Regions from separate parts of the Streptomyces sp. NPDC059788 genome, predicted to be linked through region 3. Evidence: riboswitches for the same ligand, from Rfam matches in the RefSeq annotation. Region 3 holds a riboswitch; each other region holds the start of a gene.
The links. A riboswitch is a leader RNA that binds a small molecule or an ion and turns the genes downstream of it on or off. The one in region 3 is predicted to bind thiamine pyrophosphate.
Positions count from the first base shown of each region.

Region 1: it holds a riboswitch for thiamine pyrophosphate, as region 3 does, so the genes downstream of both, thiO (glycine oxidase ThiO) here and ACFV57_RS12235 (thiamine ABC transporter substrate binding subunit) in region 3, are expected to answer to the same signal.
Region 2: it holds a riboswitch for thiamine pyrophosphate, as region 3 does, so the genes downstream of both, thiC (phosphomethylpyrimidine synthase ThiC) here and ACFV57_RS12235 (thiamine ABC transporter substrate binding subunit) in region 3, are expected to answer to the same signal.

Region 1 covers NZ_JBHWHY010000038.1:5,339-14,818, reverse strand. The annotation lists gene bfr (bacterioferritin) at 1-102, opposite strand, end outside; gene ACFV57_RS29405 (sulfite oxidase-like oxidoreductase) at 258-881, shown strand; gene ACFV57_RS29400 (deoxyribonuclease IV) at 1,123-2,013, opposite strand; gene pknB (Stk1 family PASTA domain-containing Ser/Thr kinase) at 2,227-4,221, opposite strand; gene ACFV57_RS29390 (thiazole synthase) at 4,392-5,186, opposite strand; gene thiS (sulfur carrier protein ThiS) at 5,197-5,424, opposite strand; gene thiO (glycine oxidase ThiO) at 5,421-6,632, opposite strand; TPP riboswitch at 6,794-6,909, opposite strand; gene ACFV57_RS29375 (NAD(P)/FAD-dependent oxidoreductase) at 7,073-8,347, shown strand; gene ACFV57_RS29370 (Rv2175c family DNA-binding protein) at 8,495-8,860, shown strand; gene thiE (thiamine phosphate synthase) at 9,014-9,480, shown strand, end outside.
Region 2 covers NZ_JBHWHY010000062.1:16,998-26,477, forward strand. The annotation lists gene ACFV57_RS37365 (DUF5326 family protein) at 1-143, shown strand, start outside; gene ACFV57_RS37370 (IclR family transcriptional regulator) at 793-1,563, shown strand; gene ACFV57_RS37375 (SsgA family sporulation/cell division regulator) at 1,668-2,093, shown strand; gene ACFV57_RS37380 (YibE/F family protein) at 2,346-3,800, opposite strand; TPP riboswitch at 3,872-4,030, shown strand; gene thiC (phosphomethylpyrimidine synthase ThiC) at 4,024-5,805, shown strand; gene ACFV57_RS37390 (YybH family protein) at 5,873-6,283, opposite strand; gene ACFV57_RS37395 (winged helix-turn-helix transcriptional regulator) at 6,275-6,721, shown strand; gene ACFV57_RS37400 (Bro-N domain-containing protein) at 6,739-7,674, opposite strand; gene ACFV57_RS37405 (hypothetical protein) at 7,864-8,772, opposite strand; gene ACFV57_RS37410 (metallophosphoesterase) at 8,977-9,480, opposite strand, start outside.
Region 3 covers NZ_JBHWHY010000011.1:69,311-78,790, forward strand. The annotation lists gene ACFV57_RS12200 (murein hydrolase activator EnvC family protein) at 1-568, opposite strand, end outside; gene rpsB (30S ribosomal protein S2) at 1,015-1,914, shown strand; gene tsf (translation elongation factor Ts) at 2,024-2,860, shown strand; gene pyrH (UMP kinase) at 3,037-3,810, shown strand; gene frr (ribosome recycling factor) at 3,986-4,543, shown strand; gene ACFV57_RS12225 (phosphatidate cytidylyltransferase) at 4,543-5,673, shown strand; gene rlmN (23S rRNA (adenine(2503)-C(2))-methyltransferase RlmN) at 5,810-6,916, shown strand; TPP riboswitch at 6,950-7,084, shown strand; gene ACFV57_RS12235 (thiamine ABC transporter substrate binding subunit) at 7,163-8,239, shown strand; gene ACFV57_RS12240 (ABC transporter permease) at 8,302-9,480, shown strand, end outside.

The DNA of each region.
Region 1 (9,480 bases), on a different contig from region 3:
GTTCTCCTGCATCTTCGCGTGCAGGAAGTACTGATTGATGGCGGTCAGCTCGGCGGTCAGCTGCTCGTTGAGGAATTCGATGACCTCGGGGTCGCCCTGCATGGCAGCGGGCTCCTTCCACGCGAGTACTGGCAGGTGCCGCGCATCCTTGCACCGTCGTGAGCTGGGCGTCCAGTAAGTGCACGCTTAGTACGAGTTGCCCGAATCGCTGCCGCCCTGGTCACCGGCACCCCCGATGGTCTGACACCATGGAGAGCATGGGTCAGCCCGAAAGCCGCGAAGCGGAGCATCCTCAGCTGCCTCCGGGGCAGCGGCTGCAACGGGGATGGCCGGTCACGCACTACGGCCCGGTGCCGAAGTTCCGGCCCGAGCGCTGGGAGTTCCGCGCTTTCGGCGCCACCGCGGACGGCGGCAAACACTGCTGGACGCACGAGGAATTCGCCGCGCTGCCCTATACGACCGTGGTGGCCGACATGCACTGTGTCACGAAGTTCAGCATGCTCGGCGCCGAATGGGGCGGCGTCTCCACCCGGACGATCCTCGAACTCGCGCCGCCCGCCCCGGACGTCACCCATGTGATGGTGTGGGCCGAATACGGATTCAGCTCGAACCTCAAACTGGCCGATTTCGCCGACCCGAAATCGCTGTTCGCCACCCACCGCTCCGGTGAACTGCTCACCGCCGAGCACGGCTTCCCGGTCCGGCTGATCGTTCCGCACCTGTACGCCTGGAAAGGCCCCAAATGGGTGCGCGGCATCGAATACATGACGGCGGACCGCCGCGGCTTCTGGGAGGAGCGCGGCTATCACAACCTCGGCGACCCGTGGCGCGAGCAGCGCTACTCCTATCAGGAGGAACCGGGCGACGGCCCGGAGCTGTAGCCGCGCCGGACGGGGGGCCGGGACGGCGGCGCGGGAACGGCTGATTCCGGGCGGCGCTCAGCAGTGCCGATGTGCTATGGCGTGTCCCTTGCCGGGGTAGGTCATCCACCGGTTCACGACCGGCTCCGATCCACCGGTTCACGACCGGCTCCATGGCCGCGACGGAGTGTCCCGCCGCGCCCGGCCGGTTCCGGCCCGGCCGGCGGGTGCCTGATGGACGGGTACGGCCGGGCTCCCGCGCTCAGGCCGGGTGCCGCAGGTCTTTCAGGCGTGCCACGTCCGCCGCATGGCCCTCCTTGCCGCCCGGCGTCTCGATCACCAGCGGCACGCCGAGCGTGGCCGGGTGCCGGAACAGCTCGCCGAACGGGTCGGCGCCGATGTGCCCCGCGCCGATGTTCTCGTGGCGGTCCTTGTGCGCGCCGACGACGTCCTTGGAGTCGTTGGCATGGATCAGTTTCAGCCGCCCCTCGCCGGCGACGTCGACCAGCTCGTCCAGCAGCGCCTTCATCCCGCCGGGCGCGGCCATGTCGTGCCCGGCCGCGAAGGCGTGGCAGGTGTCCAGGCAGATGCCCAGCTTCGGATGCCGGTCCAGCGCGTCGAAGTACGGGCCCAGGTCCTCCGCCAGCGCGCACAGCGACGCGCCCTGACCCGCCGTCGGCTCCAGCAGCAGCCACGGATCGTCGTCGTGCGTCAGCTCCTCCAGCAGCGGCCGTACCCGCTCGCGCACCTGCTCCAGCGCCGTCGCGCGGGGCCGCCCGCCGGTCGCCGAGCCGGTGTGCACCACCACGCCCCGCGCGCCGATCGCCCGGCCGCGCCGCAGCGAGTGGCGCAGCGAGTCCACGGACTTCTCGACGGTCGCCTCGGTGTGCGAGCCGAAGTTGATCAGGTAGGGGGCGTGCACGTACGCCGGGAGCGACTCCCGCTCGCAGGCCTCGCGGAACGCCTCGTCCTGCTGCGGCGTGCCGGGCGGCGTCGCCCAGCCGCGCGGGTTGGCGACGAAGACCTGCACGGCCTCGCCGCCGATGTCACGGGCGTACGGGAGGCCGACCTTGGCCAGGCCGCCGGCCACCGGCACGTGGCCGCCGACCGGGTTGCGCTCACGGGCCCGCTGCTGGGAAGGGGAGATGCTCACGTGTCAAGGGTGCCAGGTGCGGGGTGCCCGCCCGGCGCGCGGGCGGGCGTCCTTGCTCACAGCGCGCGCGCCGGGGCGCGGTCCGGCGCGGCCCTCGGACCGTGCGCCGGAGCGGCTCCCGGGCCGCGATCCGGACCGTGCTCCGGGCCGTGCCCCGATCGCACGCCGGGACGCGCCTCGCGCCGTACGCCGGACCGCGCCCCGGCGTACGGCTCAGAGCGCGCTCTCCAGCCGGATCGTGATCTTGCTGCCCTTGGCCGCCTGCTCGCCGCCCTCGACCGACTGGCTCTCGACCCTGTCCCGCGGGAACAGGAACGGCTTCTTGACCTCGACCTCGAAGCCCGCGCCGGTCAGTGCCCGCCTGGCCTCGTCGGTGCTCTTGCCCGTCACGTCCGGCACGGCGACCATCTCGGGCCCCTCGGAGAGCGTGAGCGTGACGGTGTCGCCCCGGCCCTGCTTGCTGCCCTGCCCCGGCGACTGCCGCGCGACCTTGCCCTTGTCGTGCGGGGAGTGCACCGTCGTGTCCGCGAACTTCACGTCGAAGCCCGCGCCGCGCAGCGTGGCCTCGGCGTCCGCCCGGTCCCGGCCGGTCACGTCCGGTACGTCGACCTCCGCGCCGCGGCTGACCGTGAGCGCGACGGCGGTGTCCGGGCGGCGCTTGTTGCCCGCCGCCGGGTCGGTGCCGATCACCGACCCCTTGGCGACCTCGTCGGAGAACTCCCTGCGCACCGTGCCGACCGTCAGCCCCAGGTCGCGCAGTCTGCGCTTGGCGTCGGCGACCGGAGTGCCCGCCAGGTCGGGCACCTGGACGATCTCCGGGCCCTTGGACAGCGTGATGGTGACCGTGCCCGTACCCCGGATGCGCTTGCCGTTCTCCGGGGCCGTGGCCATGACGTGACCGCGCTCCACGTTCGGGCTGAAGGCGCGCTCGACCTTCACGTCCAGGCCTTCGGCACGCAGCGTCTTCTCCGCCTTCGCCTGCGTCATGTCCAGGACCGCCGGGACGGTGGTGAACTGCCCGGAGTTGATGTACCAGACGCCCGCGCCCACGACCAGCACCAGCAGCACGGCCGCGACCACCGAGACCGTCTTGCGCCGGGCCCGCAGCAGCCCGGCCCAGGCCCCGCCCCGCGGAGCGGCGGCCACCGGACGCAGCCGGGTGGTCGGCTCCGCCGCCGACGCCGGGTCCGGCGGCGGGGCCGGAAGCCTGCTGGTGTGGTTCAGCGGCTCCTCCGGCGGCAGCGGCAGGGGCGGCTGCACGGCGACCCGCGGCAGCACGCTCGTACGGTCCTCGGGACCCGCCCCCGAACCGCCCTCCGGCGCCTCGTTGGCCTGCGGCGGCACCGCGTCCAGCTGCGCGTCGGACAGCTCGGCGCGCACCGCGCGGGCCTGCGCGAGCAGCGTCACGGCGTCCTGCGGGCGCAGCTCGGGGCGGCGCGCGGTGGCCGCGGCGACCAGGTCGTCCAGCTGCGGCGCCAGCTCGGGCGCGTACGTCGACGGGGCCGGCACGTCCTCGTGCAGGTGCTGGTAGAGCACCTGGGCCGCGCTGCCGCCGGTGTGCGGCTTGCCGCCGGTCAGCATCTCGAACAGCACGACACCGCACGCGTAGACGTCCGCGGCCGGACCGGCCGTACCGTCCTCGATCTGCTCGGGCGCCAGATAGGAGACCGTGCCCAGGACCGAGCCGGTCGAGGCGGTGGTGTTCGTGCCCACGGTCCGTACGAGGCCGAAGTCGGCGACCTTGACCCGGCCGTCGTCGCCGATCAGCACGTTCTCCGGCTTCATGTCGCGGTGCACCAGCCCGGCCCGGTGCGCGGCGCCCAGCGCGGCGAGGATCGGCTCGGCGATGTCCAGCGCGGCCCGCGGCTGGAGGGCGCCGCGCTCCCGCAGGACGTCGCGCAGCGTGCAGCCGGCGACGTACTCCATCGCCAGGTACACGTACGTACCGTCGGTGCCCTGGTCGAAGACGCCCACCACGTTGGGGTGGTCGAGCCGGGCGGCGGACTTGGCCTCCCGGATGAACCGGTCGACGAACGCGGCGTCGACCGCCAGCGACGGATGCATCACCTTCAGGGCGAGCACCCGGTCCAGCCGGGTGTCCATGGCCCGGTAGACCGTGGCCATGCCGCCGGCGGCGATGCGCGCCTGCACCTGGTAGCGGCCGTCGAGCAGCTGCCCGACCAGGGGGTCCTGAAGGGTCGTATCCACGGCAGAGGAGTCTACGAGCCGCTGCCCCGCTCGTGGGCGCCCCGCCCATGACCAGCGCCTTTCTGCAGCCGAACAGTGACAGGGACGTGCTGCCGGGCGTCCCGGACGCGAGGGATGTCCTTTTCGTGAAGAGCGGGCGGCGGCCGTCCGGGACCGCCGCCCGCCGCGCCTCAGAAGGCGGGCCGCTCCGGGTCCAGCACGGCGACGCCCTCCGTGGGCGAGGAGGCCTCCGCGTGGTGGCGGCGCGGAATGCGCCCCGCCCGGTGCGCCAGCCGGCCGGCCTCGACCGCGTGCCGCATCGCCTCCGCCATCAGGACGGGCTCCTGCGCGCGGGTCACCGCCGACGCCAGCATCACCGCGGCGCAGCCCAGCTCCATGGCGAGCGCCACGTCCGAGGCGGTGCCCGCGCCCGCGTCCAGGATCACCGGGACTCCGGCCCGCTCGGTGATCAGCTGGAAGTTGTGCGGGTTGCGGATGCCCAGTCCGGAGCCGATGGGGGAGCCCAGCGGCATGATCGCGGCGCAGCCCACGTCCTCCAGCCGGCGGGCCAGCACCGGGTCGTCGTTGGTGAACGGCAGCACCGTGAACCCGTCGTCCACCAGGGTCTCCGCGGCGTCCAGCAGCTCGACCGGGTCCGGCAGCAGGGTGCGCTCGTCGGCGACCACCTCCACCTTGATCCAGTCGGTGCCGAGCGCCTCGCGGGCCAGCCGGGCGGTGAGGACGGCCTCGCCCGCGGTGAAGCAGCCCGCCGTGTTCGGCAGCACGCGGATGTCGTGCCGCTCCAGCAGGGACAGCACCGAGCCGTGCACGGTCGGGTCCAGACGGCGCATGGCGACCGTCGTCAGCTCCGTGCCGGAGGCGAGCAGTGCCCGCTCCAGGATGTCGAGGCTGGGCGCCCCGCCGGTGCCCATGATCAGGCGCGAGTCGAAGGTGGTGTCGGCGATGGTGAGGAGATCGTCGGCCATGGTGTACGGATCAGCCTCCCTGGACCGCGGTGAGGACCTCGACGCGGTCGCCGTCGCCGACCGGGGTGGCGGGCCACTGGCCGCGCGGCACCACGGCCTCGTTGACGGCGGCCGCCACGCCGCCGGCGGCGGAGGTCAGTCCGGCGACGAGCCGGTCCAGGGTGAGCCCGCCGGGGAACTCGCGGGGCTCGCCGTTCACGGAGACGGTGATGGGCGTGGGGGGCGTGGTGACGGTCATACGGGCTGCTCCTGGGAAGCGGGGACGGGGGCGGGCGCGGAGCCCGGCCGGACACCGAAGGCCGGGAAGGGGCCGGACGGCTTCGGCGCGAAGCGGTCCGGGGCGAACGGCCGCGCCTCCTGCGGCAGCGGGCCGCCGGACAGCGCCGCCGCCATCGCGTCGCCCGTGACGGGCGTCAGCAGCACCCCGTTGCGGTGGTGCCCGGTCGCCAGCAGCAGGCCGGGCAGTGCGGTCGGGCCGAGCAGCGGCGCGTTGTCGGGCGAGCCGGGGCGCAGCCCGGCGCGGGTCTCGACCAGCGGCAGTTCGGTGATGCCGGGGACCAGTTCGTGGGCGTCCCGCAGCAGTTCGTACACCCCGCCCGCGGTGACCGTGGTGTCCCAGCCCAGTTCCTCGCTGGTGGCGCCGACCACCAGCTCGCCGTTCTCGCGCGGTACGAGGTAGAGCGGGCCGCCGCGCACCACGGCCCGTACGGTGCGGGACAGGAACGGTACGCCGCCGGGCAGGCCGTCCGGCATCCGCAGCCGCAGCACCTGGCCCTTGACCGGGCGGACCGGCGGCAGCACGTCCTCGGGGACGCCCGCCAGCTGCCCGCTGCGGCTGCCCGCGGCGAGCACGACCTGACCGGCCGCGATCCGGCTGCCGTCGGCCAGCTCGGCGCCGGTGGCGCGGCCCCGCTCGACGGTCAGCCGCTCGGCGTTGGTGCGGTGGAAGGCGACCCCGGCCCGTTCGCAGGCGGCGAGCAGCGCGGCGGCCAGCCGGCGCGGGTCCACCTGATGGTCCCCGTCCACGCGCAGCCCGCCGCGCACGCCCGGCGCGAGCATCGGCTCCAGGCGCCGGCATTCGCGCCCGGTCAGCCACTCGGACTCCAGCCCGCTGCGGCGCTGGAGGGCGTGCAGGTCGCGCAGATGCGCGCGGTCGTCGGCGTCCAGCGCGACGGCCAGGGTGCCGCACCGGCGGTAGCCGAGGTCCAGGCCGCTCGCCTCCGTCAGCTCGGCGGCGAAGTCCGGATAGCGGCGTGCGGAGGCCAGGTTGAGGCCGAGCAGGGTCTGCTCGCCGTAGTGCAGCTCGGTGACGGCGGCCAGCATTCCGGCCGCGACCTGGGCGGCGCCGCCGCCCGGCGCCGGGTCGGCGACGGCGGTGCGCAGTCCGAGCAGGGCCGCCCGCCAGGCGGTGACCAGGCCGATGATGCCGCCGCCGATGACGAGCACGTCCGGGTGCGGGCCGCCGGCCCCGGGGGCGGCGTGCTGTGCGGACGGCTTCGCGGATCGGGGTACGGACGGCTTCGCGGATCGGGGTACGGACGGCTTCTCGGACTGCGGTACGGGGGGCGGCTCCGCCGACGGCCGTACGGATGTCTGTGCAGGTGGATGCATGGGCGTCCAGCTCCTCCCTTCGCCGGAATGACCCGGATCAGGTTCGTACGGTCGGAGGCCGCGACAGCCTCCCTCTCAGCCCGGTCGCGTCCGGGCTCCCGCGAGTGCGTTCACCGGCAACCCTAGTACGGGCCGCCGACGCGCCGTAAGGGAGCGCCGGGCCGGGGGACGCGGGTTCCGGGCCGGTCCCCGCGGGTGACGGGCCGTGACGGTGTGTCATAGATCTCGTTGCGGGATGCTCCTGCTCGCGAGACACACCGCCCTAGAGTGATCGGGTGAGCGAGCAGACCCAGTCCCAGGACACTGACCGCGCGCGCCAGGACCGCGACGAGCGCGTCGCCGAACGGGCCCGTCGTGTCGTCATCGTGGGCGCCGGCCTGGCCGGCGTGCAGACCGCCGTCGCCCTGCGAGAGCAGGGCTGGCGCGGCGAGATCGCGGTGCTCGGCGACGAGCCGCACCGGCCGTACGACCGCCCGCCGCTGTCCAAGGCCGTGCTGCTCGGCAAGGCCGACGGCTCTACCTTCGACGTCGACTTCGAGGCGCTCGGCATCGACCTGCTCCTGGGGCGGCACGCCACCGGGCTCGCCGCAGCCTCCCGGGTGGTCGAGACGGAGGCCGGTCCGCTCCCGTACGACCACCTGGTGATCGCCACCGGCGCCGAGCCGGTGACCCTGCCCGGCTGCGACGGACTGCCGGACGTCCACGTCCTGCGCACCCTCGACGACGCCGAGCGGCTGCGGCCCGTACTGACCGGGCAGCGCGAGGTCGTGGTGGTCGGCGCGGGCTGGATCGGCGCGGAGTTCACCACCGCCGCGCGCGAGGCCGGCTGCCGGGTGACCGTCGTCGAGGCCGCCGACCGGCCGCTCGCCGGCGCGCTGCCCGCCGAGGTCGCCGCCCCCATGGCCGCCTGGTACGCGGACAGCGGCGCCGAACTGCGCACCGGGGCCCGGGTCGCCGCCCTCACCGAGGGCACGGTGACGCTCGCCGACGGCGCGACGCTCGCCGCGGACGCCGTCGTCGTCGGCATCGGCGCCCGGCCCTCGACCTCCTGGCTGGCCGGCTCCGGCGTCGAGCTGTCGCCCGAGGACCGCTCCATCCTGGCCGACGAGCGGCTGCGCACCTCCCTGCCCGACGTGTACGCGGTCGGCGACTGCGCCTCCTTCCCGTCCGCCCGCTACGGCAGCCGCCTCCTGGTCCACCACTGGGACAACGCCATGCACGGGCCGCGCAGCGTCGCCGCCACCATCGTCCGCGGCGAGGCGGAGGGCCCGGTCTACGACCCGGTCCCGTACTTCTGGTCCGAGCAGTTCGGCCGCTTCGTGCAGTACGCCGGGCACCACGCCGACGCCGACGAGACGATCTGGCGCGGCGACCCGGAAAGCGCCGCCTGGTCGGTGATCTGGCTGCGCGACGGCGTGCTCGTCGCGCTGCTGGCGGTCGGCCGGCCGCGCGACCTCGCCCAGGGGCGCAAGCTCATCGAGCGGGGCGCGGTACTGGACCGGCAGCTCGTGGCGGACGCGTCCGTACCGCTGAAGTCGGCGGCTGTCTGAGGCGGTCCGCGGTGGGCCTGGGCGGCCCGGAAGCCGGGCCCGGGGCCCGGTGGGCGGGTGCGGACCGAGGTGCGTTCGGGTGCTGTGGGCTGCGCCGATGGCGATGCCCCGCTACCGGCTGTCAGTGCGAGGTGGCAGGCTTGTCCTGTGACCGAGATTGACGCAAAGATCGATGGACTCGTGCCCGCCTGGCTCACCCTCCCCGACATCGCCGAGATGATCGGCGTCGAGGTGACGCGTGTGCGGCAGCTGGTGAAGGAGGGCCAGCTGATCGCGGTGCGCCGTGGCGAGAACCGTGCCCTGCATGTGCCGGCCGACTTCATCAAGGAAGGCAAGGTCGTCAAGGGCCTCGTCGGGACCCTCACGCTCCTGCGGGACGACGGCTTCGCCGACGACGAGATGCTGGAGTGGCTCTTCACCGCGGACGAGACCCTGCCCGGCACCCCCGCCCAGGCCCTGCGTGAGAATCGCGGTACGGAGGTGAAGCGCCGAGCCCAGGCGCTCGCCGTGTAGGAGCGCCCGACCCGGCCGCGGGCGCGCTCGCCGCGCGCCCGTGAGCCGTTCGCCGTCGCGTTCGCACCCGCGGCCGCGACCGTCTTCGCACCACTAGGGCGTACGGGCCGGAAGGCCCGGCCCGTACGCCGCAGACCTGGGGGGACCCGCCCGATGACCACCGCACGCCACGCCCTGGCCGACGCCCGGCTCTACCTGTGCACGGACGCTCGCAGGCGCCAGGGCGACCTCGCGCAGTTCCTGGACGCGGTGCTCACCTCGGGTGTGGACGTCGTGCAGCTGCGCGACAAGGGCATGGAGGCCGCCGAGGAGCTGGCCCACCTGGAGGTCTTCGCGGACGCCTGCCGCCGGCACGGCAAGCTGCTGGCGGTCAACGACCGCGCCGACGTCGCACACGCCATCGGCTCGGACGTGCTGCATCTGGGCCAGGGCGACCTGCCCGTGCCCGCCGCCCGCGCCATCCTCGGCGACGGCGTACTGATCGGCCGCTCCACCCACGCCGAGGCGGAGGTGGACGCCGCGCTGGCCGAGTCCGGCGTGGACTACTTCTGCACCGGACCCTGCTGGCCCACCCCGACCAAGCCCGGCCGCCACGCCCCCGGCCTCGACCTGGTCCGCTA
Region 2 (9,480 bases), on a different contig from region 3:
GCAGCCTGATCGCCAGCGCGGTCGGCTTCCTGATCGGCCTGCTGTTCAAGGTCCTGATAGCGGTGGCGCTGATCGCCGGTGTCGTCTACCTGGCCCGCAGGCTCATGGGTTCCTCGTCATCCTCCTCGAAGAGCGAGTGGTGACAGACCGGTACGCCGGGGCCCGGGCCTGATCCGACCGGTCGCGCACGTCCCTCCTGGGGCGGTGGCTTCCGTCCCGTCGGCCCCGGCTGTTCGGTGGCTCGGGAGCCCGGCGGCCCGGCGGCCCGGCCCGTCTTTGGCCTGATCGCCCGGTCACCCGGCCGCCCGTGGCTTCCGTAATACCCGTAACTTCCGTAAAGCCCGTAAAGCCCGTAAAGCCCGTGAAGTACGGAACGCGCGGATCACCCGCGACGCCCCGCCCCGCCCCACCTGGGAGCGGGGCGTTCCCGTTTCCCGGTAGCTCCCGGCGGGTCGGCTCCCGGTAGAGCGCCTTTCGGCAGGTCGGCTCCCGGCAGGTCGTCCGCGCATCCGCCGACGGACCGGTCGCGCGCGGTGCGCCGTCCGCCCCTCCCCCTTGCGTACCGGGTAGGTCAACTCGGCGGTCAAACCCCCTGCCGCCCCGAGTTGCCAAGTTAGAGTGCGGTTCGCAGGCGTCTTCCGGATGGTGACGTTCCGGAAAATACCGAGTGAGGCATGGCCGGGCCGGGCGTCGACGATGGGGCCCCCTGGGAGACGCGGGCGGAGCGGGAGCGGCTCCCGCCATCGGGGCCGGACCGCCCCGGTGACCCGACCAGGGGGGTTGGCGTTGGCAATGGTGAACGGTGAATCCGTTTCGCACCCGACTTTGATCGGGTCGGTGCAGCGGGCGCTGCGCCTGCTGGAGGCGGTGGGCGCGCACTCCGCCGGCGCGCCCGCCAAACAACTGGCCAGGGAGGCGGGGTTGCCGCTTCCGACCACGTACCACCTGCTGCGGACCCTCACACACGAGGGCTATCTGCGGCGCGAGAACGGCGTGTTCGTCTACGGTGAGGCCGCCGATTCCATCGGGAGGGCGGGCGCCGAGCGCCGTCGCCGCACCGAGATAGGCGACGCGCTGGCCGCCGTGGGCAAACGGCTCGACGCCGCGGTCTACTTCGCCGTCTACCGTGAGGGCGAGGTGGAGGTGGTGGCCGCCACCGGGGACCCGCAACGGCCGCCGGTGGAGGAGTGGGTGGACTTCCGTACCACCGCGCACGCGCACGCGATCGGTCAGTGCCTGCTCGCGCAACTCGACGAACAGTCCAGGAAGGACCACCTGGCCCGGCACCCGGTGCGGTCGCTGACGCCCTACTCGGTGCGCTCCGAGGACGACCTGCGGCACCGCCTGGACTCCGTGCGGCGCGCCCAAGTCGCGTATGAGCAACAGGAATATGCCCTGGGCACAGTATGCTCGGCGATTCCGATCCAGGTGGGTTCGGCGGCCGCGACCATGGCGATTTCCCTTCCCGCGAGCGACGCTCAACGCCTACACTGCGTTACCGATCGACTACGCAGAATGGCGGAGGCGACGTTAACGACACTCGCATTCTCTATCAGTATCTGAAAAATCACTCCTTGTGATCCGCTTGCACGTGACAGACGATGGCGTCAATGGGGCCAAGAGGGACGATTCCTGGCCATCTCCGACCAAGTACGGGGCAGAGGCTGATGACCGACACAGTTCAGGCAGAAGTGATCATGAGCTTCCTCGTGTCCGAGGAGCTCGCCTTCCGTATCCCGGTGGAGCTGTACTTCGACTGCGCGGACCCCTATGCGGTCAGCTTCACCTTCGACCTTCCCGGCGATGTGCCCGTGACCTGGGCGTTCAGCCGGGAATTGCTGCTGGACGGGCTGAGCAAGCCGTCCGGTGAGGGTGACGTGCGCATCGAGCCGTCCTCCTCCGAACACCTCAGCGACGTCTTCATCGGCCTCCAGGTGGGCGACGAACGGGCGTTGTTCCGCGCCGGTGCGCCGCCGCTGGTGGCCTTCCTCGACCGTACGGACCGACTGGTACCGATCGGGGAGGAAGAGGTGTGCGACACGCTCGAATCGACATTGGACCGCATTCTTTCGGAGGCCCAGAAGGCAGGGTGACCGGCGGCTGTACGGGGATGGCTCGGCACGGCTTCTTCCGGGCCCGTCGCGGCCTCAGCCGCGGCTCCCAGGTGGCGGCGGCGGACCGCTGTCGGCCCGGCCGGGATCTCCGGCCCGCCCAGCCCGCGCGGTCCGCCAAGCCCCCTGACCTTCGCCAGGCCCCATGGTCCGCCCAGTCCCTGCGGTCCACCCGGCCCTTGCGGTCTGCCCGGCCCCGCGGCCCCTCGGGTCCATCCGCCGCGCCTGCCCCGCTCAGCGTTTGCGCCGCCGCCTGCCGCTTCCGGCGCCCCGACCGGCACGCCGTCCCGGACTCCGGCCCGTCGCCCCCCGGTCCGCGGAGACGACCAGCGCGGCCAGCAGCGTGGTCAGCGGTACGGACGCGACCAGGCCGATGCTGCCCACCAGCGTCCGTACGACCTCCTCGGCGACCACCTCGCTGGAGGCGACCGTACCGACACTGCTCTGTGCGATCGAGAACAGCAGGAGCAACGGCAGCGCCGCGCCCGCGTAGGCGAGCACGAGCGTGTTCACGACGGACGCGATGTGGTCGCGCCCGATGCGCATCGCCGAGCTGTAGAGCTTGCGCCAGCCCGCCGACGGGTCGGCCTCCTTCAGCTCCCAGACCGCGGCGGTCTGCGTGACCGTCACGTCGTCGAGCACGCCCAGCGAGCCGATGATGATGCCTGCCAGCAGCAGGCCGCGGATCTCGATGTCGGGGTACAGCCCGTGCACCAGCCCGGTCTGGTCGTCGGTGTTGCCGGTCAGCAGCGCCCACCCGATGAAGAGAGAGCCGAGCAGGCCGATCAGCAGCAGCGAGACGAGCGTGCCCAGTACGGCGACGGACGTACGGGCCGTGAGTCCGTGACACATGTAGAGGGCGACCAGCATGATCGCGCTGCCCCCGACGATGGCGACCACCAGGGGATTCGACCCCTGAAGGATGGCGGGGAGGATGAACAGCGTCAGGACCGCGAAGCTCACGACCAGCGCCACCAGCGCGAGCACCCCGCGCAGCCGTCCGACCACGACGACCGCCGCCGCGAAGATGGCGGCGAGCACCCACATCGGGAAGGTCCGGTCCACGTCGGCGACCGAATACTGGAGATCCTTGGGCGCCTTGGGCGCATAGGCGACCACGACCCCCTGGCCGGCCGTGTAGTGCCGCGTGGCGTCGGGCGTCACGATCGACTCGAACCGCCGGCCCGTGTCCTTGCCGGTGGTCACCTCGATTATCGCCCGTTCGCAGTGCTGTGCCTGGCGTTGGCGTGGGTCCGCGGGGGAGGACGGTTGCTGCTGCGACGGTTGCTGTTGCTGCTGGGCGTGCACGTCCGCGCAGTTCACCTCCTCCACCTTCACCACCTTCGCCTTCTCGGTCTGCTGGTCGAAGCCGACACCGGACGGCTTGTGCCCCGGCGCGCCACCCGGCCACAGGACGACCAGCCCGGCCAGGACCGCGGCGGCGAAAGGGATCAGTACGGCGGCGATGACCTTGCGCAGATGGCGCGAGACGGGGGCGGCGGGGCCGTGGCCATGGCTGTGACTGTGGCCATGACCGAGTCCTGGGCCGGGTCCGGGACCGTGGCCTCCGGGACCATGGCCGTGCGTGAGGTCGGGCCCGTGACGGCCCTGCTCCTGATCGGGCCCGTGCGCGTGCGCCGGGCCGTGAACGGGGTGGTGCGCGGAGTGCGGGGGCTCGTTGCTGGTCACCGCCCGATCATCGCAAGAACTGGCAGGGCCCCCTGTTCACCGCGCCACGACGGCCGCTACCGTGGTGGCACCTTTGCAATCGCGGGAGCTCGGAGCACCGGGCTGAGAGGGCGCTGACCCCCGTACGGAACGTCCGGCCGAAGCCGGGAACGCCGTCACGGACATCGCTGCGTCGACCGCCGAACCTGTTACCGGGTAATGCCGGCGTAGGGAGTGGGTCTTCATGACTCTGCAGGATGCACGCACGCCCGAAAACGGCCAGGGCTCCGCCAAGGAGATCGGCTGGCACAAGGGCTACCTCACCGGATCGCGCCCCGACCTGCGGGTCCCGGTCCGCCGTGTGCACCTCACCAACGGCAAGGACGTGACGCTCTACGACACGTCAGGGCCGTACACCGACCCCAACATCGAAAGCGACGTCCGCCGCGGCCTGGCGCCGCTGCGGGAGAACTGGATCATCGGCCGCGGGGACACCGAGGAGTACGCGGGCCGTCCGCCGCGGCCCGAGGACGACGGCCTCAAGCACACCTCGCCGCGCGGCGGTCTGAAGAACCTCGACGCGGTCTTCCCCGGCCGTCCCCGGCAGCCGCGGCGGGGCCGGGACGGCGCCGCGGTCTCCCAGCTCGCGTACGCGCGGCGCGGCGAGGTCACGGCGGAGATGGAGTACGTCGCGATCCGCGAGAACGTCTCCCCCGAGTTCGTACGGGACGAGATCGCGGCCGGCCGGGCCGTACTGCCCGCCAACGTCAACCACCCGGAGATCGAGCCGATGATCATCGGCAAGAACTTCCTGGTGAAGGTCAACGCGAACATCGGCAACTCCGCCGTCACCTCCTCCATCGAGGAGGAGGTGGAGAAGATGACCTGGGCGACCCGCTGGGGCGCCGACACGGTCATGGACCTGTCCACCGGCCGCAACATCCACACCACCCGTGAGTGGGTGCTGCGCAACTCCCCCGTCCCCATCGGCACCGTCCCCCTCTACCAGGCACTGGAGAAGGTGGACGGCAAGGCCGAGGAGCTGTCCTGGGAGGTGTACAAGGACACGGTCATCGAACAGGCCGAACAGGGCGTGGACTACATGACCGTGCACGCGGGCGTTCTGCTGCGTTACGTCCCCCTGACGGCCCGCCGCAAGACCGGCATCGTCTCGCGCGGCGGGTCGATCATGGCGGCGTGGTGCCTGGCGCACCACAGGGAATCGTTCCTCTACACCCACTTCGAGGAACTCTGCGAGATCCTCGCCTCCTACGACGTCACGTACTCCCTCGGCGACGGCCTGCGCCCCGGCTCCATCGCGGACGCCAACGACGAGGCGCAGTTCGCGGAGCTGCGTACGCTCGGTGAGCTGAACTCGATCGCCAAGCGGCACGGCGTACAGACGATGATCGAGGGGCCGGGACACGTCCCGATGCACAAGATCAAGGAGAACGTCGACCTCCAGCAGGAGATCTGCGAGGAGGCCCCGTTCTACACGCTGGGCCCGCTGACCACCGACATCGCGCCCGCGTACGACCACATCACCTCCGGGATCGGCGCGGCGATGATCGCGTGGTGGGGCACCGCGATGCTCTGTTACGTCACGCCCAAGGAGCACCTGGGCCTGCCGGACCGCGACGACGTCAAGACCGGCGTCATCACCTACAAGATCGCGGCCCACGCGGCGGACCTGGCCAAGGGCCACCCGGGCGCCCAGGAGTGGGACGACGCGCTGTCCGACGCGCGCTTCGAGTTCCGGTGGGAGGACCAGTTCAACCTGGCCCTCGACCCGGACACGGCCCGCGCCTACCACGACCAGACGCTGCCCGCGGAGCCGGCGAAGACGGCGCACTTCTGCTCCATGTGCGGCCCCAAGTTCTGCTCCATGAAGATCAGCAGGAGTATCACGGAGCAGTTCGGTGGCGAGGAGGGCTCGTCCCCGGAGGAGATCGAGGCGGGGATGCTGGAGAAGTCGAAGGAGTTCGCGGCGGCGGGCAACCGCGTCTACCTCCCCCTCGCCGACTGAGGTCACCTGCCCGGCCCTGCCGGGCGACTCCGGCCGCGCCCGTTGTCGCCCGGCAGCGGGCCGGGGTTCAGGGAGCCCCCACGTGGTGCGCCACCCCGAACGGGTTGTCGATCACGTAGCGCCAGTATCCGTCCGGCCCCCGGCGGGCCACGTCCGTCGCGGTGCCCGGGATGTGCACGTGCTCGCCGTCCGCCGCGATCCCGTCGATGACGAAGTCCACGATCAGCAGCGCCAGGTCCCCGACGACGTACGTGTGGCGTGGCGTCACCCGGATGGGCACCCGGAGCCGGAGGAACTCTCCATTGGCCCGGAGCCGATCAGCCCCGGTCACCAAATGGCCAGGCCGGGGCACGAAGCCCGCGTCCGGCTCGTAGAGCTGGTCGAGAACGTCCGGGTCGAAGGTGTTGAACGCTCGCGCGAAGGCGTACGCGTGGTCGGCAGCGCTGCGCGCCAGCGGCACACTGGTGGAATGCGACATGCGGCCAGCGAACACTCCGCCGACGTGGGTCACCAAAGGGAAACCCACACCAGTTGGGACACGGAGTTGGTGCCCGGCCCACAGGGCCGCACCCATCGGCCCGAGGCCGACTGCCCCGTCGAGGTCGCCCTCACGGCGGTATCCGGCCGCTGGACCACATTGCTCCTACGCGAGCTGATGGGCGGCCCTCGCGGGTTCACGGAACTGCGGAAACTGCTGCCGGAGCTCTCCGCCAAGGTGCTCAGCGATCGGCTGCGGGCCCTGCAGGAGAGAGGCTTGGTGGAGGTGGAGCGCCAACGCGCGTTCCCCGTCCGCACCCGGTACGCGCTGACCGGGGCGGGCCAGGCGCTACGACCGCTGCTGGTCGAGTTGTACGCCACCGGGGAGGCATTGCTGCGGCTGGCCGGTCACGGGGGCGGGAGTCCGCCCGCTCCGTAGGCGCGGGGCGCCATCCGTCAGCGACGCAACGCGTACTCCGGCGCGCCGTCGTTGCCGACCCCGACCTGGCGGATGCAGCCGCGCTTCAGCAGCATCCGCAGCGCGTCGTGCACGCGGTGCTCGGTGAGGCCGGTCCGCTGGGCAATCACTCGCAACGGGTAACTCGCGACACTCGAGTTGACGAGCGCGGGAGCCAGGTAGGCCGCTACGGCCCAGATGTCACCGGTGACGACCAACTGGCGTGCCTTCCAGTCGGCGAGCAGTCCGTCAGCGGTCAGGGCCGGTTCTTCGCAGACGTGTGAGGCTCGTCGATGGCCGGTTTCCAGCTTGTCCGCGATCCGGTCCAGCGAGTCGGCCATGCGGCCGAGCGAGTCGGTCATCTGGTGGAGAAGCCGCATCTCCTGCTGGCGCAAAGCGGCGTACGCCTCGTCCATACGGAGATTGTGTTCCTCCAGGCGGACGATGGCTTCGGCTACCTGAGGGGGCATGGTGTGGGCCGGGGGCGGGTCGGTGTGCGTACTGGTGGGCTGCGCCTCGGCGTTCCGCATGGTGTACGAGCCGTCGCGCTGGATGGCGACGATCACCTTGGACACCCACTGCTTGAAAGGCTTGCAAGAAGGCTTCGTGCAGGCGTTCACCAGCAGGATCAGGCCTTGGAGATCCACCATCTGCAAGTCTCTGCGCCACTCACGACCTGCGGGAATGCTGAGACTGTGACTTCCAGTCACAGTCTCAAGAGACTCTCGTCGCGGTTCCGGGACATGGTCCAGGAGAGCCTTGCGGGTGGTCGTGTAACCCAGTTCCCGGCAGACGTCCGATGCGGGGAACCAGTGCTCGCCGTTGGGCAGAGTGATCCTTCGTACGCGTGCCCCTGTAGCCGCGTATACGAAGTCGCCGATGTCCATCGCGTCCTTCTGGACCACGTGGTCCGGCGCGGTGTCGTTGTCGCTCATGGCGCATCACCTCCACCCCGAACATAAGTCCCCCTCACCCCCAACGCCGGTCCGATCAACCTCCTTTCACCCCATCGGGGCGCACGCCACCCAGCCCCGCCACCCAGCCCACGACACCCAGCACACATACGCCGCGGGGCCGGTGACTCGGCCCCGCGGCGCGGTGGCGTTGCGGGTGGTGCGTGGGCGCTATTCAGGGTGGTGGTCCGGCCCGCCGTAGTCCGGGCTGGTGAAGTCCGGACTGGTGAAGCGGGGCCGGGGAGCGGCGGGCGGGCCGCCGTCCGGGCTGGTGAAGTCGGGCCGTGAGTAGCCCAGGGACGGGATACGGCTGCCGCCGTCGACGCCGCGGCGCGGTACGTACCGGGCCGTTTCGCGGCCGTTGACGCCGGCCGGGTCGGCCAGGGCCTCGCGCAGGAACGGCAGTATGCCGCGCTCCAGGAGCGCCTGCCGCCAGGCGTCCCGGGCGGCGTCCACCTCGCGGGCCCGCCCGCCCCGGCCGTCGCCGGCGCGTGGTGCGCGAAGCGAGGTGGAGCCGTTGCGCACGGCCGCGTGGACCAGGCTCGCCATGGCGACGAGGGCCCCCGCGGCGGTGATCGCCGCGAAGACCCAGCCGACGCTGATCATGGGCTGGGCGGCGGCCGGGTCGGTCCCGACCGTCCGCAGGACGTATCCGATGACCAGGAACAGGACGGCGGCGATGCCCGCCAGTACCGGTGCGAGCACCGCGAGCATCGCGGCGAGCCCGGCACCGGCCGGTTCCGCCACCTCTCCCACGGTCGTGGCGAGGTCGATGCCCTGACCGCCCGCCGATGCGCCTTTCTCCTCACGGCCTTCCACGCCGCCGGCGTCCGGTGCGGGTGCCGGAGCGCGCAGCTCCTCGCGGAGCCGTACATAGTGTCGGTATTCGGCCGTCGCACACGCGGCGATGGCTGATGTGGCGCTGAGCGCCATGGTGCGCAACTGCTCGGTGTTGAGGTGCTTTCCCGCCGCGGAGGTCATTTCCGGTCGGTATTCCGCGGTGCGCAGCGCCTCGTCGAGGAGCCGCGCGAATTCCGCGCGATCCTCGCTCAGCAGGTGCGGAGCGCTGTTCATGTGCATCCCCCGATGCTCCGTAGGGCCGTACAGGCCGGCGTGGGCCGGGCAGTGGGCGGAAACGGAGGAGAGCCTGCTACGGATAGACCGATGGTAGAGCGCCTCCGGCACGGGGTGACAGGGTGTTTGCGGAAATAGGGACCGCTCCTGCCTAGCTCGGACCCCGCTGCGCCACTTCCCTACCTGCCGCTACCCCTGCCCGGATAACGGTCAGCCAGTCAGGGGAAGTTGGACCACCAGTAGTTTTCCGGCCATGGTGATCCCGCCGTCCATGGCGATGGCCAGCCCGTCGGCGTAGACGTGCGGTCCGTCGACGGCGACGCCCTCGCCCTCGTCGTCCTCGCCGCCGACCTCGCCCAGGAGGTACGGGATCGGGCTGTGGCCGTGCACGACGCGCTCGCCGCCGTAGGTGTCGAGGAGTTCGCGTACGGCCATCGGGCCCGCTTCCTCGTCGCGGAAGGCGAACCGCTTGGTGAACTTGCGGAACAGGTCCCAGACCTCGTCGGCTTCGCTGCGCGTGAGCACGTCGTGGACGGTGTCGTTGACGTCCTCGATGGAGTCGCCGTACTCCAGATAGGCGGTGGTGTCGGAGTGCACGAGCAGGTGCCCGTCCTCCTCCGACACGGCGTCCAGGCGGGCCATCCACTGGAGGTGATGGTCCTGGAGGCGGTCCATGTCCGACTTCTGGCCGCCGTTGAGGAGCCAGGCGGCTTG
Region 3 (9,480 bases):
GCGAGGCGGCAAGGTCCACCCCCCGATGGCCGGGCGCCCAGGGGGCGGGCGGAGGCTCCCAGCCGCGCGCGATGGTGGGCCGTGCGCCGGTCGGTCCGGCGACCGGCCATGCCCGTTCGCCGTTGGTTGCTGGGGAGAGGTGGGCCGCCCGGGCGGTGAATGGGTGGTCCGGTGGCGGAGGGCCTTTTGGCCATGCGGTAGGTGTCTCAGGGGGTGATGGGGCCGCGCCGGTGAGCCCGGCAGCTGTCGCAGCGGCACCGGCCAACAGCACGGCTAACGAGGCGCTCACTGCGCAGAGGGCCAGGACGCGGACGACGGCTGGGAGAGCACCGCCCCGGCCGCCGCCCCCCGCCTGCCAGGCATAGAGGGTGCCGGAGCGGCGGGAGGTGCAGGAGGGTCCCAGGCCGGTCCGATCGGCGTGGTTGATGGGTTCAGCAGCGATGCGTAGGGCCCGTTGGACGAGGGCGGACGGCACGCGGGGCCGGCGAGTGTTCGAAGTGCTTGCGCTGCGTTTCGGGTGCCAGGTGATTACGGCTCGTACGGTCTCGGTAATGGTTCGTAGGCGCATGTCTCGACGATGACGCGGGCGGCCGCTGCTTGGGGATCTTGAGCTGGATCGGTGGATTACCGGCGGGTTGTGCACAACCGCGTCACCCGTGCGATACCTCAGATCGCTGCCCCAAGCCCCACTCCCACGGCAACCTCCACCCCACTCCCACAGCTACCTCCATCCCGCCCCCACGCCATCTCCACCCCACCCCACCACCTGGCCGAAAGGAGCGTGTCGCCCGTCCCTTCGGCGGTCCCGTACACTTCTTGTGGCGATCCGGGTCACCGGGTCGACTTCGCACGCCCCGCCACCAGCGCAACAGTCCCTTTTCGGGCAGCACGGTGGCCGCGCCCCTCGGTCCTCGGAAGGCCCCGCAAGGTTCCTTCCCCGGCAGAGCGCGCCGGGGCGTCAGGCACCGCGGCCGCCCGGCCGCAGTGGAACCGAGTAACACGAGGAGTACGGCCATGGCCGTCGTCACGATGCGGGAGCTGCTGGAGAGCGGCGTCCACTTCGGGCACCAGACCCGCCGCTGGAACCCGAAGATGAAGCGCTTCATCTTCACGGAGCGCAACGGCATCTACATCATCGACCTGCTCCAGTCGCTGTCGTACATCGACCGCGCCTACGAGTTCGTCAAGGAGACCGTCGCCCACGGCGGCTCGGTCATGTTCGTCGGCACCAAGAAGCAGGCCCAGGAGGCCATTGCCGAGCAGGCGACCCGCGTGGGCATGCCCTACGTGAACCAGCGCTGGCTCGGCGGCATGCTGACGAACTTCTCGACCGTCTACAAGCGCCTGCAGCGTCTGAAGGAGCTCGAGCAGATCGACTTCGAGGATGTGGCCGCCTCCGGCCTCACCAAGAAGGAGCTCCTGGTCCTCTCCCGCGAGAAGGCCAAGCTGGAGAAGACCCTCGGCGGTATCCGCGAGATGCAGAAGGTGCCCAGCGCCGTCTGGATCGTGGACACCAAGAAGGAGCACATCGCCGTCGGCGAGGCGCGCAAGCTCAACATCCCGGTCGTGGCGATCCTCGACACGAACTGCGACCCGGACGAGGTCGACTACAAGATCCCGGGTAACGACGACGCGATCCGCTCCGTCACCCTGCTCACCCGCGTGATCGCCGACGCCGTCGCCGAGGGCCTCATCGCCCGCTCCGGCGTCGCCACCGGCGACCAGAAGCCGGGCGAGAAGGCCGGCGAGCCGCTCGCCGAGTGGGAGCGCGACCTGCTCGAGGGCGACAAGAAGGCGGACTCCGAGGAGGCCCCCAAGGCCGAGGACAAGCCCGCCGAGGCCCCCGCCGCCGAGGTTCCTGCCGCTGAGGCCCCCGCCGCCGAGGCCGAGAAGCCGGCCGCCGAGCAGGCCTGACGCCGCACGACCGGTTGACGACGGCGGGGGAGAGCGCCACGCGCGCTGCCCCCGCCGTCCACCCGTAGATCTTTCGACTGTCGAGATTTCGAGAAGAGATTCACAGACCATGGCGAACTACACCGCCGCGGACGTCAAGAAGCTCCGCGAGCTGACCGGCGCCGGCATGATGGACTGCAAGAAGGCCCTGGACGAGGCCGAGGGCAGCGTCGACAAGGCCGTGGAGATCCTCCGCGTCAAGGGCCAGAAGGGCGTCGCCAAGCGCGAGAGCCGTTCGGCCGAGAACGGCGCCGTCGTCTCCCTCATCTCCGAGGACAAGACCTCCGGCGTCCTGCTTGAGCTGAAGTGCGAGACGGACTTCGTCGCCAAGGGTGAGAAGTTCCTGGCCGTCGCCAACGCGCTGGCCGCGCACGTCGCCGCCACCTCCCCGGCCGACCTCCAGGCGCTGCTCGCCTCCGAGATCGAGGCCGGCAAGACCGTCCAGGCGTACGTCGACGAGGCCAACGCCACGCTCGGCGAGAAGATCGTCCTGGACCGCTTCGCGCAGTTCTCCGGTGGCTACGTGGCCGCTTACATGCACCGCACCATGCCCGACCTCCCGCCGCAGGTCGGCGTCCTGGTCGAGCTGGACAAGGAGAACGCCGAGACCGCCAAGGACGTCGCGCAGCACATCGCCGCGTTCGCGCCGAAGTACCTCACCCGTGAGGACGTCCCGGCCGATGTCGTCGAGAACGAGCGTCGCGTCGCCGAGGCCACCTCGCGCGAGGAGGGCAAGCCCGAGGCCGCCCTCCCGAAGATCGTCGAGGGTCGCGTCAACGGCTTCTTCAAGGAGAACACGCTGCTGGCGCAGCCCTTCGCGAAGGACAACAAGAAGTCCGTCGAGAAGGTCCTGGAAGAGGCCGGTGTCTCGCTGAAGCGCTTCGCGCGCATCCGCGTCGGCGCCTGAGCCCAGCCGTGGGCCTTGTCGCCAAGGCCAGCGAATGACCTGCGGCCCCGCTAGGGTCGTACGCAGTCGGCCGCGTACCGGCCGACCGCAGATGTGACGAGGAGGCCATTGCCGTACAGGGATCTGAACCAGACCCCCGGCAATGGCCTTCTTCGTATGTGCACGAGGAGAGCGTGATGAATCAGGGTGCCGACGGCGCGGACACAGCCCACAAAGCCGACAGTGACGGGAAGGGACGCTTCCTGCTGAAGCTGTCGGGCGAAGCGTTCGCCGGCGGCGGCGGACTGGGCGTCGACCCCGATGTCGTGCACGCCATCGCCCGTGAGATCGCAGCCGTGGTCCGCGACGGCTACGAGATCGCCATCGTGATCGGCGGCGGCAACTTCTTCCGCGGAGCCGAACTGCAGCAGCGCGGCATGGACCGCGCCCGCTCGGACTACATGGGCATGCTCGGCACGGTCATGAACTGCCTGGCCCTCCAGGACTTCCTGGAGAAGGAGGGCATCGACTGCCGCGTCCAGACCGCGATCACCATGGGCCAGGTCGCGGAGCCGTACATTCCGCTGCGCGCCGTGCGCCACATGGAGAAGGGCCGCGTCGTCATCTTCGGCGCCGGCATGGGAATGCCGTACTTCTCCACCGACACCACCGCGGCCCAGCGCGCCCTTGAGGTCGGTGCCGAGGCCATGCTGATGGGCAAGAACGGGGTGGACGGGGTCTACGACGCCGACCCCAAGAAGTTCCCGGACGCGGTGAAGTTCGACGCCCTCGAATACGGCGAGGTCATCACCCGCGACCTCAAGGTCGCCGACGCCACCGCCATCACGCTCTGCCGTGACAACAAGCTGCCGATCCTCGTCTTCGAACTGCTCGCCGAGGGCAACATCGCGCGCGCGGTGAAGGGTGAGAAGATCGGCACGCTCGTCAGCGATCAGGGCACCCGGGCCTGACGGCCCCAACTGCCGTATTGCCGTACGGGCAGCGCACCGTACGGGCGGCAACCCCGGGTCCGGGGAAGACCCCGGCACGGGGATGGACAACGGCCTGCCGGTCGGACACCGTGCAGGAGAAGACGCGCGGCAGGGGCGAGGCTCTGCTTCTTACCGAAAAGACCAGGAGCAAGTGGTGATCGAAGAGATCCTCCTCGAGGCCGAGGAGAAGATGGAGAAGGCCGTCGTGGTCGCCAAGGAGGACTTCGCCGCGATTCGCACCGGGCGTGCGCACCCGGCGATGTTCAACAAGATCGTGGCGGACTACTACGGCGCCATGACGCCGATCAACCAGCTGGCGTCGTTCTCGGTGCCCGAACCGCGGATGGCCGTGGTGACCCCGTTCGACAAGAGCGCGCTGCGCAACATCGAGCAGGCGATCCGGGACTCCGACCTGGGCGTCAACCCGAGCAATGACGGCCATATCATTCGCGTGAACTTCCCGGAGCTCACCGAGGAGCGCCGCCGGGAGTTCATCAAGGTCGCCAAGAACAAGGCCGAGGACTCGAAGATCTCGATCCGCAGCATCCGGCGCAAGGCCAAGGAAGCCCTCGACAAGCTCGTCAAGGACAAGGAGTCCGGCGAGGACGAGGTACGCCGGGCGGAGAAGGAGCTCGACGACACCACCGCGAAGTACGTCGCGCAGGTGGACGAGCTCCTCAAGCACAAGGAATCCGAGCTCCTCGAGGTCTGATGAACGAGTCATCCTGGGGGGCCCCGCCTGGCGTCGGTCAAGCCGGTCAATGGGGACCACCCGACCAGGGACCCGTCGGTTCGGCGGGTCCCGCGCACGACTGGGGCGCGGCGGCGCAGACTCGCCCCATGCCCATCGTGCCCGACCCAGGCGGACACCAGGACGACGACCGGAAACCTCTGGACGACGACCGGGACGACCGGGGGGCCGCTCGGCTGAGCGGCCCCCTGTTCCGCGACGAACAGCCGCAGGAGCCCATGCCCACCTCTTTGCCGGGGCCCGACAGCTCACAGCAACCCCACAAGCCGCAGAAGAAGAGCGCGGGACGCAACCTCCGGGCCGCCATAGGGGTCGGCGTCGGCCTCGGCGCCGTCATCCTCATCTCGCTCTTCGTCTACAAGCCGCTGTTCGTGGGCGTGATAGTGATCGCGGTGGTCGTGGGCCTGTGGGAGCTGACCTCGCGGCTGTCGGAGCGCAAGGACATCAAGGTGCCGCTGGTGCCGCTCGCGCTCGGCGGTACGGCCATGGTGGTCGCCGGCTACGTGCGGGGCGCGGAGGGTGCCTGGGTGGCGATGGCCCTCACCGCGCTCGCCGTCCTCGTATGGCGCATGACGGAGGCCCCCGAGAACTACCTCCGTGACGTCACGGCAGGCGTCTTCGCGGCGTTCTACGTGCCGTTCCTGGCGACGTTCGTGGCGATGATGCTGGCCGCCGACGACGGGCCGCAGCGCGTCCTGACGTTCCTGCTGCTGACCGTCGTCAGCGACACGGGCGCGTACGCGGTGGGCTGGCGCTTCGGCAAGCACAAGCTCGCGCCGCGCATCAGCCCCGGCAAGACCCGCGAGGGGCTGTTCGGCGCGGTGCTGTTCGCCATGGTCGCGGGCGCGCTGTGCATGGAGCTGATCATCACGGACGGCGCCTGGTGGCAGGGCCTGCTCCTGGGCATCGCCGTCGCGGCCAGCGCGACGCTCGGCGACCTCGGCGAGTCCATGATCAAGCGGGATCTCGGCATCAAGGACATGGGCACGCTGCTGCCCGGCCACGGCGGCATCATGGACCGCCTGGACTCCCTCCTGCCGACCGCCCCGGTCGTCTGGCTCCTGTACGTCATCTTCGTCGGATCCGGCTGACCAGCGGTTTTCCGTACGCGTCCCCGTACGCGTGAGGGGCCCGTCACACCTTGTGGCGGGCCTTTTCGCGCTCCGGGACCGGCCTCCCGTCCGAGCGGCGATCGTCACTTCGTACGTCTGCGACACTGGAAGAACCATGCCTAAGCCCGGAGAACTCACTTTCGTCGCGCCGCGCGGGGCCAAGAAGCCCCCGCGGCACCTTGCTGATCTCACCCCCGCCGAGCGGCGCGAAGCCGTGGCCGCGGCCGGTGAGAAGCCGTTCCGCGCCAAGCAGCTGTCGCAGCACTACTTCGCGCGGTACGCGCACGACCCGGCGGAGTGGACCGACATCCCGGCCGCGGCGCGCGGCAAGCTGGCGTCGGAGCTGCTGCCCGAGCTGATGAGCGTGGTGCGGCACATCTCCTGTGACGACGACACCACCCGTAAGACGCTGTGGAAGCTCCACGACGGCACGCTCGTGGAGTCCGTGCTGATGCGCTACCCGGACCGGGTCACGATGTGCATCTCGTCGCAGGCCGGGTGCGGCATGAACTGCCCGTTCTGCGCGACGGGGCAGGCCGGACTGGACCGGAACCTCTCCACCGCGGAGATCGTTCATCAGATCGTCGACGGCATGCGGGCGCTGCGCGACGGTGAGGTGCCGGGCGGGCCGGCCCGGCTGTCCAACATCGTCTTCATGGGCATGGGCGAGCCGCTGGCGAACTACAAGCGGGTCGTGGGCGCGATCCGGCGGCTGACCGACCCCGAGCCCGACGGCGTGGGGCTGTCCCAGCGCGGCATCACGGTGTCCACGGTCGGTCTCGTCCCGGCGATGCTGCGGTTCGCGGACGAGGGCCTGAAGTGCCGGCTCGCGGTGTCGCTCCACGCACCCGACGACGAGCTGCGCGACACGCTCGTACCGGTCAACACGCGCTGGAAGGTGCGCGAGGTGCTGGACGCCGCCTGGGAGTACGCGGAGAAGTCCGGCCGCCGGATCTCGATCGAGTACGCCCTGATCCGCGACATCAACGACCAGGCCTGGCGCGGGGACCTCCTGGGCCGACTGCTCAAGGGCAAGCGCGTCCATGTGAACCTGATCCCGCTGAACCCGACGCCCGGTTCGAAGTGGACCGCCTCGCGCCCCGAGGACGAGAAGGCGTTCGTCGAGGCCATCGCCGCGCACGGAGTGCCGGTGACCGTCCGCGACACGCGCGGGCAGGAGATCGACGGCGCCTGCGGGCAGCTCGCGGCCTCGGAGCGCTGACCGCCCGCTGGTACTGTGTGATCGAACAAATGCACATTCCGACAGGGGAGCGCCACAGCGCTGAGAGTGCGGCAGTGTCACGGACCGAGCGTCACGGACACCGAGGTGCCGCAGACCCTTGAACCTCGCCCGGGTCATTCCGGGTAGGAAGTTCGGTCGTCACTCATGCTGTTGCGCCCCATCCGGCCTTCCTCGTGAAGCGCCGGGTGGGGCCGCGTCTCTTCCTGGCCAGCCAGGAGGAATCCAGTGAGCACCACCAGAAGGATCACCGTCACGGCGCTGGCCGCCGCGGCCGGCATGACGGCGCTCGCCGCGTGCGGCTCGGGCGGCGGCGGCAGTACGGACCCCAAGACGGTCACGCTCGTCAGCCACGACTCCTTCAACGTCTCCAAGTCCGTGCTGGAGGAGTTCACCCGGCAGACCGGCTACAAGGTCAACGTGCTCAAGGGCGGGGACGCGGGCAAGGCCGTCAACCAGGCGATCCTCTCCAAGGGCAACCCGCAGGGCGACGTCTTCTTCGGGATCGACAACACACTGCTGTCGCGTGGCCTGAAGGAGGGGCTCTTCACCCCGTACGAGGCCAAGGGGCTGGCGAGCGTCCCCGGAGAGCTGCAGCTCGACAAGGCGGAGCACCGGGTGACGCCGGTGGACTACGGCGACACCTGCGTCAACTACGACCGCGCCTACTTCGCCGAACACAAGATCGCGCCGCCGCGGACCTTCGACGACCTGCTCAAGCCCGAATACAAGGGACTGCTCGTCACCGAGAACTCCGCCACGTCGTCGCCCGGCCTTGCCTTCCAGCTCGGCACCATCGCCGAATACGGTGAATCCGGCTGGCAGGACTACTGGAAGAAGCTCAAGGCCAACGGCGTAGAGGTCGTGGACGGCTGGGAGCAGGCGTACAACGAACGCTTCTCGGGCTCCGCGGCAGGCAAGGGCAAGGGCGACAAGCCCCTGGTGGTCTCGTACGCCTCCAGCCCGCCCGTCGAGGTGCTCGGCAAGAAGCCCGAGCCCAAGGAAGCGCCGACGGGTGTCGCGACCGGTACGTGCTTCCGGCAGATCGAGTTCGCCGGCCTGCTCAAGGGCGCCAAGAACGACAAGGGCGGCAAGGCGCTGCTGGACTTCCTGCTGAGCAAGAAGTTCCAGGAGGACGTCCCGCTCCAGATGTTCGTCAACCCGGCGCGTACGGACGCCAAGGTGCCCGAACTGTTCACCAAGTACGGCGAGAAGATCGACAAGCCGGAGACGGTGGCTCCGGACGCCATCACAAAGAACCGCGAACAATGGATCAAGCAGTGGTCCTCGCTCGTCCTGAAGTAACCGGCCGCGAGAAGCGGGCACGGCGCTCACGGGGACGGGGAACGGCCTCGCGGCTGGCTCTGATGGCCCTGCCGCTCGCCTTCTTCGCGCTCTTCTTCGCCTACCCCGTCGCCGCGATCGTCGGGCGCGGGCTGAAGGACGGCGGACAGTGGCAGCTGGGCCGGGCCGGGGAAGTGCTCTCCGACCCGGACGTCCTGCACGTGCTGTGGTTCACCGTCTGGCAGGCGGCGGCATCGACCGGGCTCACGCTGCTGATCGCGCTCCCCGGCGCATACGTCTTCGCGCGCTTCGAATTCCCCGGAAAGAGGCTGCTGCGGTCGGTGGTCGCGGTGCCGTTCGTCCTGCCCACGGTGGTGGTGGGCTCGGCGTTCCTGGCGCTGGTCGGGCGCGGCGGCGTACTGGACGACCTGTGGGGCGTACGGCTGGACACGTCGGTGTGGGCGATCCTGCTGGCGCACGTCTTCTTCAACTACGCCGTGGTCGTACGGACCGTCGCCGGCCTCTGGGGACAGCTCGACCCGCGGCAGGAGGAAGCGGCCCGGGTGCTCGGCGCGTCCCGCTGGAGCGCCTGGCGGCGGGTGACGCTGCCCGCTCTGGCGCCGGCCGTCGCGGCGGCCGCTCTGATGGTCTTCCTCTTCACCTTCACCTCCTTCGGGGTGGTGCAGATCCTGGGCGGGCCGAAGTTCTCCACTCTGGAAGTGGAGATCTACCGGCAGACCGCCGATTTCCTGGACCTCCCGACGGCCGCCGTCCTCACCCTGCTGCAGTTCGCCGCCGTGCTCGCATTGCTGGCGCTGCACGCCTGGACCGTACGGCGGCGGGAAGCCACCCTCACACTCGTCGACCCGGCGCAGACGGCGCGACGGCCCCGTGGCGTCGGCCAGTGGGCGCTGCTGTGGGGCACGCTCGTCGTGATCACACTGCTGCTGGTGGTGCCGCTGCTGGTGCTGATCGAGCGCTCCTTCGCCGGACCCGACGGCTACGGGCTCGTCTTCTACCAGGCGCTGCGGTCCGCGGCCTCCATGGACAGCACCTTCGCCGTCGCCCCACTGAACGCCCTGTGGAACTCTCTCGCCTACGGGGCCGCCGCCACGCTCATCGCCCTCGTGGTCGGCGGGCTGGCGGCGGCCGCACTGACGAAGCGGGGCGGCAGGCTGGTGCGGGGGTTCGACGCGCTGCTGATGCTGCCCCTCGGGGTTTCGGCGGTGACCGTCGGCTTTGGTTTTCTGATCACTCTCGAC